Linked DNA regions of Aureimonas sp. SA4125. The protein of the gene in region 2 interacts with the protein of the main gene of each other region in a pairwise test. Links are inferred from orthologs where the notes say so. Each region holds a gene or a part of one and is shown on either strand. Other genes may lie near its edges. The genes, in order: Sa4125_RS21340, Sa4125_RS23035 and Sa4125_RS11195.

What was found.
Region 1: the proteins of Sa4125_RS23035 (region 2) and Sa4125_RS21340 interact in binary tests that used the Escherichia coli proteins (3 or more experiments, as listed by UniProt). The link is inferred for Aureimonas sp. SA4125 from one-to-one orthologs.
Region 3: the proteins of Sa4125_RS23035 (region 2) and Sa4125_RS11195 interact in binary tests that used the Escherichia coli proteins (3 or more experiments, as listed by UniProt). The link is inferred for Aureimonas sp. SA4125 from one-to-one orthologs.

Annotation. Positions count from the first base shown.
Region 1 is NZ_AP025032.1:4,512,883-4,515,879, forward strand. The notes cover bases 31-2,875. They hold Sa4125_RS21340 (P-II family nitrogen regulator), read right to left. Parts: upstream 1,700-2,875; coding sequence 1,361-1,699; downstream 31-1,360. Other genes in these bases: Sa4125_RS21335 (ammonium transporter), read right to left, coding at 31-1,343; tesB (acyl-CoA thioesterase II), read right to left, coding at 1,936-2,811. In the rest of the region: more of Sa4125_RS21335, read right to left, coding at 1-30. UniProt on the Escherichia coli protein: Involved in the regulation of nitrogen metabolism. Regulates the activity of its targets by protein-protein interaction in response to the nitrogen status of the cell.
Region 2 is NZ_AP025032.1:4,871,683-4,875,214, forward strand. What follows is about bases 152-3,531. They hold Sa4125_RS23035 ([protein-PII] uridylyltransferase), read left to right. Parts: upstream 152-463; coding sequence 464-3,331; downstream 3,332-3,531. Other genes in these bases: Sa4125_RS23030 (MFS transporter), read left to right, coding at 152-328; murJ (murein biosynthesis integral membrane protein MurJ), read left to right, coding at 3,328-3,531. Also shown: more of Sa4125_RS23030, read left to right, coding at 1-151; more of murJ, read left to right, coding at 3,532-3,532.
Region 3 is NZ_AP025032.1:2,417,249-2,420,347, reverse strand. Bases 1-2,947 are described here. They hold Sa4125_RS11195 (P-II family nitrogen regulator), read right to left. Parts: upstream 1,670-2,947; coding sequence 1,331-1,669; downstream 1-1,330. Other genes in these bases: Sa4125_RS11190 (NAD(P)H-hydrate dehydratase), read left to right, coding at 1,953-2,947; glnA (type I glutamate--ammonia ligase), read right to left, coding at 1-1,279. In the rest of the region: more of Sa4125_RS11190, read left to right, coding at 2,948-3,099. UniProt on the Escherichia coli protein: P-II indirectly controls the transcription of the glutamine synthetase gene (glnA). P-II prevents NR-II-catalyzed conversion of NR-I to NR-I-phosphate, the transcriptional activator of GlnA. When P-II is uridylylated to P-II-UMP, these events are reversed.

The DNA.
Region 1 (2,997 bases), 360 kb from region 2 along the record:
TCGAGACCCTCGCGCTCGGCTTCGACAGTCGGGCGCAGACCGATCACGAGATCGACGATCTTGTAGAGAATGAGCGAACCGATGCCGCTCCACACGAGGGTGATGAGCACGGCAATGATCTGCGAGTAGACCTGGCCGCCCATGGTGACGCCGTCGACATAGCCGACGCCGCCGAGCGAGGAGCTCGCCAGGAAGCCGGTGCCGATGGCGCCGATGATGCCGCCGATGCCGTGGATGCCGAAGACGTCGAGCGCATCGTCATAGCCGAACTTCGGCTTGATGACGGCGACGAAGAAGTAGCAGACGACAGAGGCGATCGCACCGAGGAAGATCGCCGCGACCGGCCCGATCAGGCCGGCGGCGGGCGTCACCGCGACCAGTCCGGCGACCATGCCGGACGCAGCGCCCAGCATCGAGGCCTTGCCCCGACCAAAGCTTTCCGCGATGGCCCAGGCGACGATCGCGCCGGCGGTTGCCGTGAACGTGTTGATCATGGCAAGCGCGGTGCCGCCATTGGCCTCGAGGTTGGAACCGGCATTGAAGCCGAACCAGCCAACCCAGAGAATGGAGGCGCCGACCATGGTCAGCGTCATCGAGTGCGGCGCCATCATGTCGCGGCCGAGGCCGGTGCGCTTGCCGATCATGATGCAGCCGACAAGTCCGGCGATGCCGGCATTGATATGCACGACCGTGCCACCGGCAAAGTCGAGCGCGGCGATACCGCCGGCATGGGCGCCGGTGAAGATGAGCCCTGCGGCATCCCACACCATGTGCGCGACCGGGAAGTAGATGAAGGTCGCCCAGAGGATCGAGAACAGGATCACCGCGGAGAACTTCACCCGTTCGGCAAACGCACCGATGATGAGCGCCGGCGTGATGGCGGCGAACGTCATCTGGAAGCAGATGAAGACATATTCCGGAATGACCTCGGAGGAGAACGTCGCCGAGACCGAATCCGTCGTGACACCGGCGAGGAACAGCTTGCCGAGGCCGCCCCAATACGGGCTGGTGGATCCGCCGAAGGCCATGGAATATCCGTAGACGACCCAGACGATCATCATCACGGCGGTGATCATGGTGACCTGCATCAGCACCGACAGCATGTTCTTGGCGCGCACGAGACCGCCGTAGAACAAGGCAAGGCCCGGCACCGTCATGAACAGGACGAGGATCGAGGAGATCAGCATCCAGGTCGTGTTCCCGGGATTGGGAACGGCAGGAGCTGCCGGCGCCACAGCGGCAGCCGCATCGACCGCCGGGGCGGCGGCGTCCTGGGCGAAGGCCGCGGTTGCGGCGAGGCCGGCGAGAACCGCGGTCGAGAGGAGGGTTTTGGCAAATCGCATGTGAATTCGGTCCTTTCTCAGAGCGCGTTCGCGTCGACTTCGCCGGTGCGGATGCGCACGGCGGAATCGATGCCGAAGACGAAGATCTTTCCGTCGCCGATCTGGCCGGTCTTGGCGGCGACCGTGATCGCCTCGACGGCGCGGTCGACCATGTCGGTCGCCACGGCGACCTCGACCTTCAGCTTGGGCAGGAAGCTCACGGCATATTCGGTGCCGCGATAGATCTCGGTATGACCCTTCTGGCGGCCGTAGCCCTTCACTTCCGTCACGGTGAGCCCCTGGATCCCGACGGCGGTCAGGGCTTCACGCACCTCGTCGAGCTTGAACGGCTTGATGATGGCCATCACGATTTTCATGTGCACCTCGAATCTTGAGCGGCGGCCGGGCGATCGGGCGCCGCTGTGCCGAGCCATCTGCCCTCCGGACTGCATGCCCGAGAAGGTGACTGCTCCTCACTATCCAAGCCGCGTGCCAAGTGAGCCGCTTGTCGCGATTTCGCCGCATTTTCGATGCCGCGACGCACAATCGCCCGATCATGCGTCAGCTCGGGGCGCACAATCTCCGATCAAATGCCGCATCACGAGGCATGTGACTAATTTTCCGGCATAATCTTCCTTGGACGGATCAGCCCTTCCTGAGCCACGGAGGCGACAAGGTTTCCGCTCAGCGAAAACAGCGAACCGCGCGTCAACCCGCGGCCGCCGGAGGAACTCGGGCTGTCCTGGGCGTAGAGCAGCCAGTCCGAGACCTTGGCAGGTCGATGGAACCACATGGAATGATCGAGGCTCGCGGCCTGGATGCCGGCGTCGAAGACCGAGCGGCCATGGGCGAAGAGGGCGGTATCGAGCAGCGTCATGTCGGAGAGATAGGCCAGGACGGCGGCATTCAGGGCCGGATCGTCGCCGATGTCGGACAAGGCACGGACCCAGATCTGCTGCACCGGGTCGAGCTTGTCGTTGGTCAGATAGTGATCGAAGGACACCGGCCGGAACTCGATCGGCCGGGGGCGGCGCCAGTAGCGCTGCACCGGCTCCGGCGCCTTGTCGAGCAGCAGGGCGGAGAGTGCCGCCCCGTGCGGCAGAGTGTCCGGATGCGGCACGTCCGGCATCGGCGCCTGGTGCGCCAGCCCCTCCTCGTGTCGCTGGAACGACGCCGAGAGCGAGAAGATCGCCGCGCCGTGCTGGATTGCGACGACGCGCCGCGTGGTGAAGGAGCCGCCGTCGCGGATGCGGTCGACATCGTAGACGATCGGCACCTTCGGATCGCCCGGCCTGAGGAAATAGCCGTGCAGCGAATGCACCATGCGTTCGGGATCGACGGTGCGCTGGGCGGCGACCAGCGCCTGGGCGATCACCTGCCCGCCGAACACACGCTGCCAGCTCTGATCGGGCGAAACGCCACGAAAGAGATTCTCTTCGATCCGCTCGAGATCGAGGATCTTCAAAAGCTTCGCGACGCCCTCGTCCATGGTCGTTCCCTTCTCTTTGCCGCCGATCGCGGTCCTTCGGCTATGCACCAGCTTGCCGAGGGGGCGTCAATGTGTCCGGCGCGCCTCGAGGGTCGCCGGTTCGAACGTTCTCCGGTTGTCGCCGCCGCCTTATGTCCCTAGATCAGACGACGCCTTGGAAAGGGCACGGGCCGCGCAATGGCCGAG
Region 2 (3,532 bases):
CGGGCTCTGGGTCCACCCTTATGCGGTGCTGCCGATCCAGATGCTCGACGGCGTCGGGGCAGGCCTCCTCGGCGTCGCGGTCCCCGGCCTCGTCGCGCGGATCCTGCGCGGCACCGGCCACGTCAATGCGGGCCTCGGCGCGGTGATGACGGTGCAGGGAATCGGCGCATCGCTGAGCCCCTCGCTGGCCGGCTATGTCGCGGCGACCTGGGGCTTTTCCGCCGCCTACCTCGTCCTCGGTGCCATCGCGGCGATGGGCCTTGTCCTCTGGCTCGTTTCGGCCGCACGCGTCTCCAAGGCCTGCGCCCCGGATGGCGGGACGGCGTAGGATCCCGCCGTGGCGGTGCCACCCTGCCGCGGGCACGCGGATTTCTCTCCTGACAGAAATGCTCTATAGCCGCGGACTCACGCCACAGACCGCGCGCCGCCGCCCCTTGAGGCCACCGGTGCCGGGAGGACAGACATGCCGCTCGACGCCCGCCGGATCGCCTTCAAGGCAAGGACCCCCTTCGAGGGCCCCGCCGCCTTGCGGCTCGGGGAGATCATCGACACCGCGGCGCTGGAGCGCGATCTTTCGGCGCTTGCCGGCAAGGCCCCCGGCGACGGCGCGCCGGCGAAGGTCCGCGATGCGGTGCTGGCACTGCTGAAGGAGCGGATCGGGGCCGGGCGCAAGTCGGCCGAGACGATGCTGTTCGAGGATGGCAGCGGGCTTCTCTGCGCCGCCCGTCTCTCCGCGCTGCAGGACGAGGTGATCCGCGCGGTCTACCGCTTCGCCCTCGACCACGTCTTCGCCGCCGCCAATCTCTCGACCGGCGAGCGCATGTCGGTCATCGCGGTCGGCGGTTACGGTCGCGGCACGCTGGCGCCGGGCTCCGACATCGATCTGCTGTTCCTCCTTCCCTACAAGCAGACGGTGCTGGGCGAGCAACTGGTGGAATATCTCCTCTATCTGCTCTGGGATCTCGGCTTCAAGGTCGGCCACGCCACCCGCTCGGTCGAGGAGTGCGTGCGCCTTGCGGGCGAGGATTTCACCATCCGCACGGCGCTGCTCGAGCGCCGGCTGATCGTCGGCGAGCCCCGGCTCTTCGAGGAGCTGTCGGCCCGCTTCGACAAGGAAGTGGTGGAGGGCACCGGCCAGGAATTCATCGCCGCCAAGCTTGCCGAGCGCGACCTCCGCCACACCAAGAGCGGCGACACACGCTATCTCGTCGAGCCCAACGTCAAGGAAGGCAAGGGCGGCCTGCGTGATCTCAACACCCTGTTCTGGATCGCCAAGTACCACTACCGGGTCGAGACTTCCGAGCAGCTCGTCGCCGCCAGCGTGTTCTCGCGGCGCGAGGCGCGGCTCTTCCACAAGGCCGAGGACTTTCTCTGGGCCGTTCGTTGCCAGATGCATTTCCTCACCGGCAAGGCCGAGGAGCGGCTGTCCTTCGACCTGCAGCCGGAGATCGCCGCCCGTCTCGGCTACAACGCCCATCCCGGCATGAAGGACGTCGAGCGCTTCATGAAGCACTACTTCCTGATCGCCAAGGACGTCGGCGATCTCACCGGCATCTTCTGCGCGGCGCTGGAGGAAGAGCAGGCCAAGGACATGCCCGGGCTGAAGGGTTTTGTCCGCGGCCTTCGACACCGTGCCAAGAAGATTGCCGGGACGCTCGATTTCCACGTCGACAACAACCGCATCAACATCACCGGCAAGGACGTCTTCCAGAAGGACCCGGTCAATCTCCTGAGGATCTTCAAGCTCGCGGCGTCGCTGAACCTCGAATACCATCCCGATGCGCTGAAGATGATCCGCCGCTCGCTGCGCCTCGTCGATGCCGAGCTGCGCGCCAATCCCGAGGCGAACAGCCTGTTCATCGACGTCCTGACCGATCGGGCCGATCCGGAACTGCATCTCAGGCGCATGAACGAGGCGGGCGTGCTCGGGCGCTTCATCCCCGAATTTGGCCGCATCGTCGCGATGATGCAGTTCAACATGTACCATCATTACACCGTCGACGAGCATCTCCTGCGCTCGATCGCCATCCTGTCGCGGATCGAGCGCGGCGAACTCGTGGAAGACCATCCGGCCTCGAGCGACCTCGTGAAGGCGCTGAACGACCGCGTGCCGCTCTATGTCGCGCTGCTCCTCCACGATATCGCCAAGGGCCGCCCCGAGGACCATTCCGTCGCCGGCGCCCGCATCGCGCGCACGCTCTGTCCGCGGCTCGGGCTCGACGAGCGCCAGACCGATCTCGTCGCCTGGCTGGTCGAGGATCACCTGGTGATGTCGCTGACGGCGCAACAGCGTGATCTCAACGACCGCAAGACCATCCTCGACTTTGCCGACAAGGTTCAGACGCTGGAGCGGCTGCGGCTTCTCACCATCCTCACCGTCTGCGACATCCGGGCCGTCGGCCCCGGCGTCTGGAACGGCTGGAAGGGCCAGCTCATTCGCAACCTCTATTACGAGACCGAGCCGGTGATCACGGGCGGCTTCTCGCAGTCCTCGCGCAAGCAGCGCTTCACTGAGGCCCGCGCACACCTCGCCGAGCGCCTGTCGGATTGGCCGGAGGCCGATCGCGACGCCTACATCGACCTCCACTACCAGAACTATTTCCTCACCGTGCCGCTCGAGGAGCAGCGCCGCCACGCCGACTTCATTCGCAAGGCTTCGGCCGGCGGCGAGTCCCTGGCGACCATGGTCCTCACCGACGCTTTCCAGGCGATCACGGAGATCACCATCCTGGCGCCCGACCATCCCCGGCTCCTGTCGATGATCGCCGGGGGCTGCGCCGCGACGGGGGCGAACATCGCCGATGCGCAGATCTTCACCATGGCCGACGGCCGGGCGCTCGACATCGTCACCATCAACCGGGAATTTGCCAGCGACGACGACGAACGGCGGCGCGCCGAGCGCATCGGCCGCCACATCCGCGATCTCCTGCAGGGGCGCCAGCACATGCCGGACATGATGGCGCAGCGAAAGCTCGGGCGCAGCGCGAAAATGTTCTCGTTCCGGCCGCGCGTCTTCGTCGACAACGCGCTGTCGAACCAGTTCACCGTGGTCGAGGTCGAGGGCCTCGATCGGCCGGGGCTTCTCTCCGATCTCACCGGCGCCCTGTCGGATCTCAGCCTCGACATCCGCTCGGCCCACATCGCCACCTATGGCGAGCGCGCCGTCGACGTCTTCTACGTCACCGATCTCACCGGCATGAAGATCGTCAGCCCGAGCCGAACCGAGCGCATCGAGAGCCGGCTGATCTCGGTCTTCGACAGCCCCGAGGGCGAGATCTCGTCGCGTGGGACGATGCCCTCGCCACAGGCTTTCGGCATTCCCGCCAAATGAGCCTCATCGGGAAGTTTGCCACCGTCGGCGGCGCGACGCTGTTCTCGCGCATCTTCGGTTTCGGCCGCGAAATGATGATGGCCTCGGCGCTCGGCATCGGCCCGGTGGCCGACGCCTTCAATCTCGCCTTTCGCTTTCCCAACCTGTTCCGCCGGCTGTTCGCCGAGGGCGCCTTCAACGCGGCCTTCATTCCGCTGTTCT
Region 3 (3,099 bases), 2.5 Mb from region 2 along the record:
CGCGGTCGGCATCGAGGCTTTCCATGGCTTCGCGCAAGGAACGGCAGACGGTCGGGATCTGCTTCAGCTCTTCCGGCGGCAGGTCGTAGAGATCCTTGTCCATGGCTTCGCCTGGATGGATCTTGTTCTTGATGCCGTCGAGGCCGGCCATCAGCATGGCGGCGAAGGCGAGGTAGGGGTTCGCCATCGGGTCGGGGAAGCGGACCTCGACGCGCTTGGCCTTCGGCGACTGGCCGAAGGGGATGCGGCAGGAAGCCGAGCGGTTGCGTGCGGAATAGGCCAGCAGCACCGGCGCCTCGTAACCCGGAACCAGCCGCTTGAACGAGTTCGTCGACGGATTGGTGAAGGCGTTCAGCGACTTGGCGTGCTTGATGATGCCGCCGATGTAGAACAGCGCCGATTCCGACAGGCCGGCATATTCATTGCCGGCGAAGGCGGGCTTGCCGCCCTTCCAGATCGACTGGTGGACGTGCATGCCCGAGCCGTTGTCGCCGAAGATCGGCTTCGGCATGAAGGTCGCGGTCTTGCCATAGGCATTGGCGACCTGATGCGTGACGTATTTGAAGATCTGCATGTTGTCGGCGTTCTTCACGAGCGTGTCGAACTTGATGCCGAGCTCGTGCTGAGCTGCCGCCACCTCGTGGTGGTGCTTCTCGACGCGCACGCCCATCTCGGCCATGACGGTCAGCATTTCCGAACGGATGTCCTGGCAGGAATCGATCGGCGGCACGGGGAAATAGCCGCCCTTGACGCGCGGACGGTGGCCGAGATTGCCGGTCTCGTATTCGGCGTCGTCGTTCGACGGCAGTTCCGTCGAGTCGAGCTTGAAGCCGGTGTTGTAGGGATCGGCCTTGTAGCGCACGTCGTCGAAGATGAAGAACTCGGCCTCGGGGCCGAAATAGGCCGCGTCACCGACGCCCGACTGCTTCAGATAGGCCTCGGCCTTCTTGGCGGTGCCGCGCGGGTCGCGGTTGTAGGACTCACCCGAAATCGGGTCGAGGATGTCGCAGAGGAGGACCATCGTCGACTGCGCGAAGAAGGGGTCCATGTGCGCCGTCTCGGGATCGGGCATCAGCACCATGTCGGACTCGTTGATCGCCTTCCAGCCGGCGATCGAGGAGCCGTCGAACATCGAGCCTTCCGAGAACATGTCCTCGTCGACGATGGTCTGGTCCATCGTCACGTGCTGCATCTTGCCCTTGGGGTCGGTAAAGCGCAGGTCGACGAACTTGACGTCGTTGTCCTTGATCTGCTTCAGAATGTCATTAGCCGTCGTCATGAAGCGGTCCTTCCTGTCTGTTGATCGGGTAATCTTGAAACTTGGGTGCCGTCAGATCGCGTCGTTGCCGGCTTCACCGGTGCGAATGCGGATGGCTTCCTCGATGTTCGACACGAAGATCTTGCCGTCACCGATCCGGCCAGTCTGGGCGGCCTTGCGGATCGCTTCGACGGCTGCCGGCACTGCCTCGTCGGTGAGGACGATTTCGACCTTCACCTTGGGCAGGAAATCGACGACGTATTCGGCGCCGCGATAGAGCTCGGTATGGCCCTTCTGTCGGCCGAAACCCTTGGCCTCGGTGACGGTGATGCCCTGCAGGCCGACTTCTTGCAGCGCCTCCTTCACCTCGTCGAGCTTGAAAGGCTTGATGATCGCCTCAACCTTCTTCATCGAATGTCCTTCTCGACGTTGTCCCGCCGCGGGCAAAGCCCAGCGAGCCCTCGGATGCAGGTGCCATGCCAAGACAATACAGCGATCCGCGACGGGCGTTCGATATCCGTGTGGCACGAAACAAGCGATATGCTTTTACAGGGGTTCGAGCAACCAATGAGCAGCGGCAAGCGGGTGTGGCGAGTGAGTTGACAGGAAAAACCGCCATTTTGGCAGGAAAGATGGCGGCGGGATCCTCGGAGCGTGGGTCCACGACGGAAGTTCAAGCGCCGGGGATCACGAAATGAGCGACCAGTACCGAGATTCTTCCGGGTCGCTGTTGCTGGATCCGGCCGAGATGGGGGAGGCGGACCGACTGACCTTCCAGGCGGGAACACCGGGCATCGTCCTGATGGAACGCGCCGGTCAGGCGGTGGCCGACGCGCTGCGCGACGCTTTTCCCGATGCCCGGCGCGTGGCGATCCTTGCCGGGCTCGGCAATAACGGCGGCGACGGCTATGTCGCCGCGCGCCTGCTGCGAGAGGCGGGACTGGCGGTGGCGGTCTTCTCCTCCGTGGCGAGCACGACCCTCAAGGGTGACGCAGCCTGGGCGGCCCAGAGCTTCGGCGGCCCCGTCGAACCGCTGGAGGCCTTCAGCGCGGACGGCGCCGACATTGTGGTCGACGCGATCTTCGGCGCCGGGCTCGACCGCCCCATATCCGAGCCGATCGCCGCCATCATCCGGGCGACGAACGCCTCCGGTGTGCCGGTGGTGGCGGTCGACCTGCCGAGCGGCATCTCCGGCCTCTCCGGTGCCGTCCTCGGCGAAGCGTTCGTCGCCGCGCTGACGGTCACCTTCTTCCGCCGCAAGCCCGGCCACTTGCTGCAGCCCGGCCGCAGCCGCTGCGGGCGCTTGGCGGTGGCCGATATCGGCATCGCCGCCGACGTGCTCGCCACCATCCGGCCGAAGACATCCGCGAACGACCCGGCACTCTGGGCCGAGGCGCGCCCAAATCCCTCTGCCTGCGGCCACAAATACGACCGCGGACATGCCGTGGTGTTTTCCGGCGGCGCGACGACCTCGGGAGCCGCGCGCCTGGCGGCGATGGCGGCACTGCGCGCGGGGGCAGGGCTCGTCACGGTCTTCGCTCCGCCCTCGGCGCTGATGGTCAATGCCGCGCATCTGACGGCGATCATGCTGCGACGCTGCGCGGACGTGGCGGCATTGCAGGGCGCCCTCGAAGACACCCGGCTTTCCATCTTCGTGCTCGGGCCCGGCTTCGGAATCTGCGAGACGGCCCGGGACTACGCCCGCGCCATCATCACCGCCGGGCGCGCGCTGGTCTTGGATGCCGATGGAATCACGGCCTTCGCCGACAACCCGGTGGCGCTGTTTTCTGTCATCGGAGAATCTGCCTCTCCGGTGGTGCTGACGCCCCACCAGGGGGAAT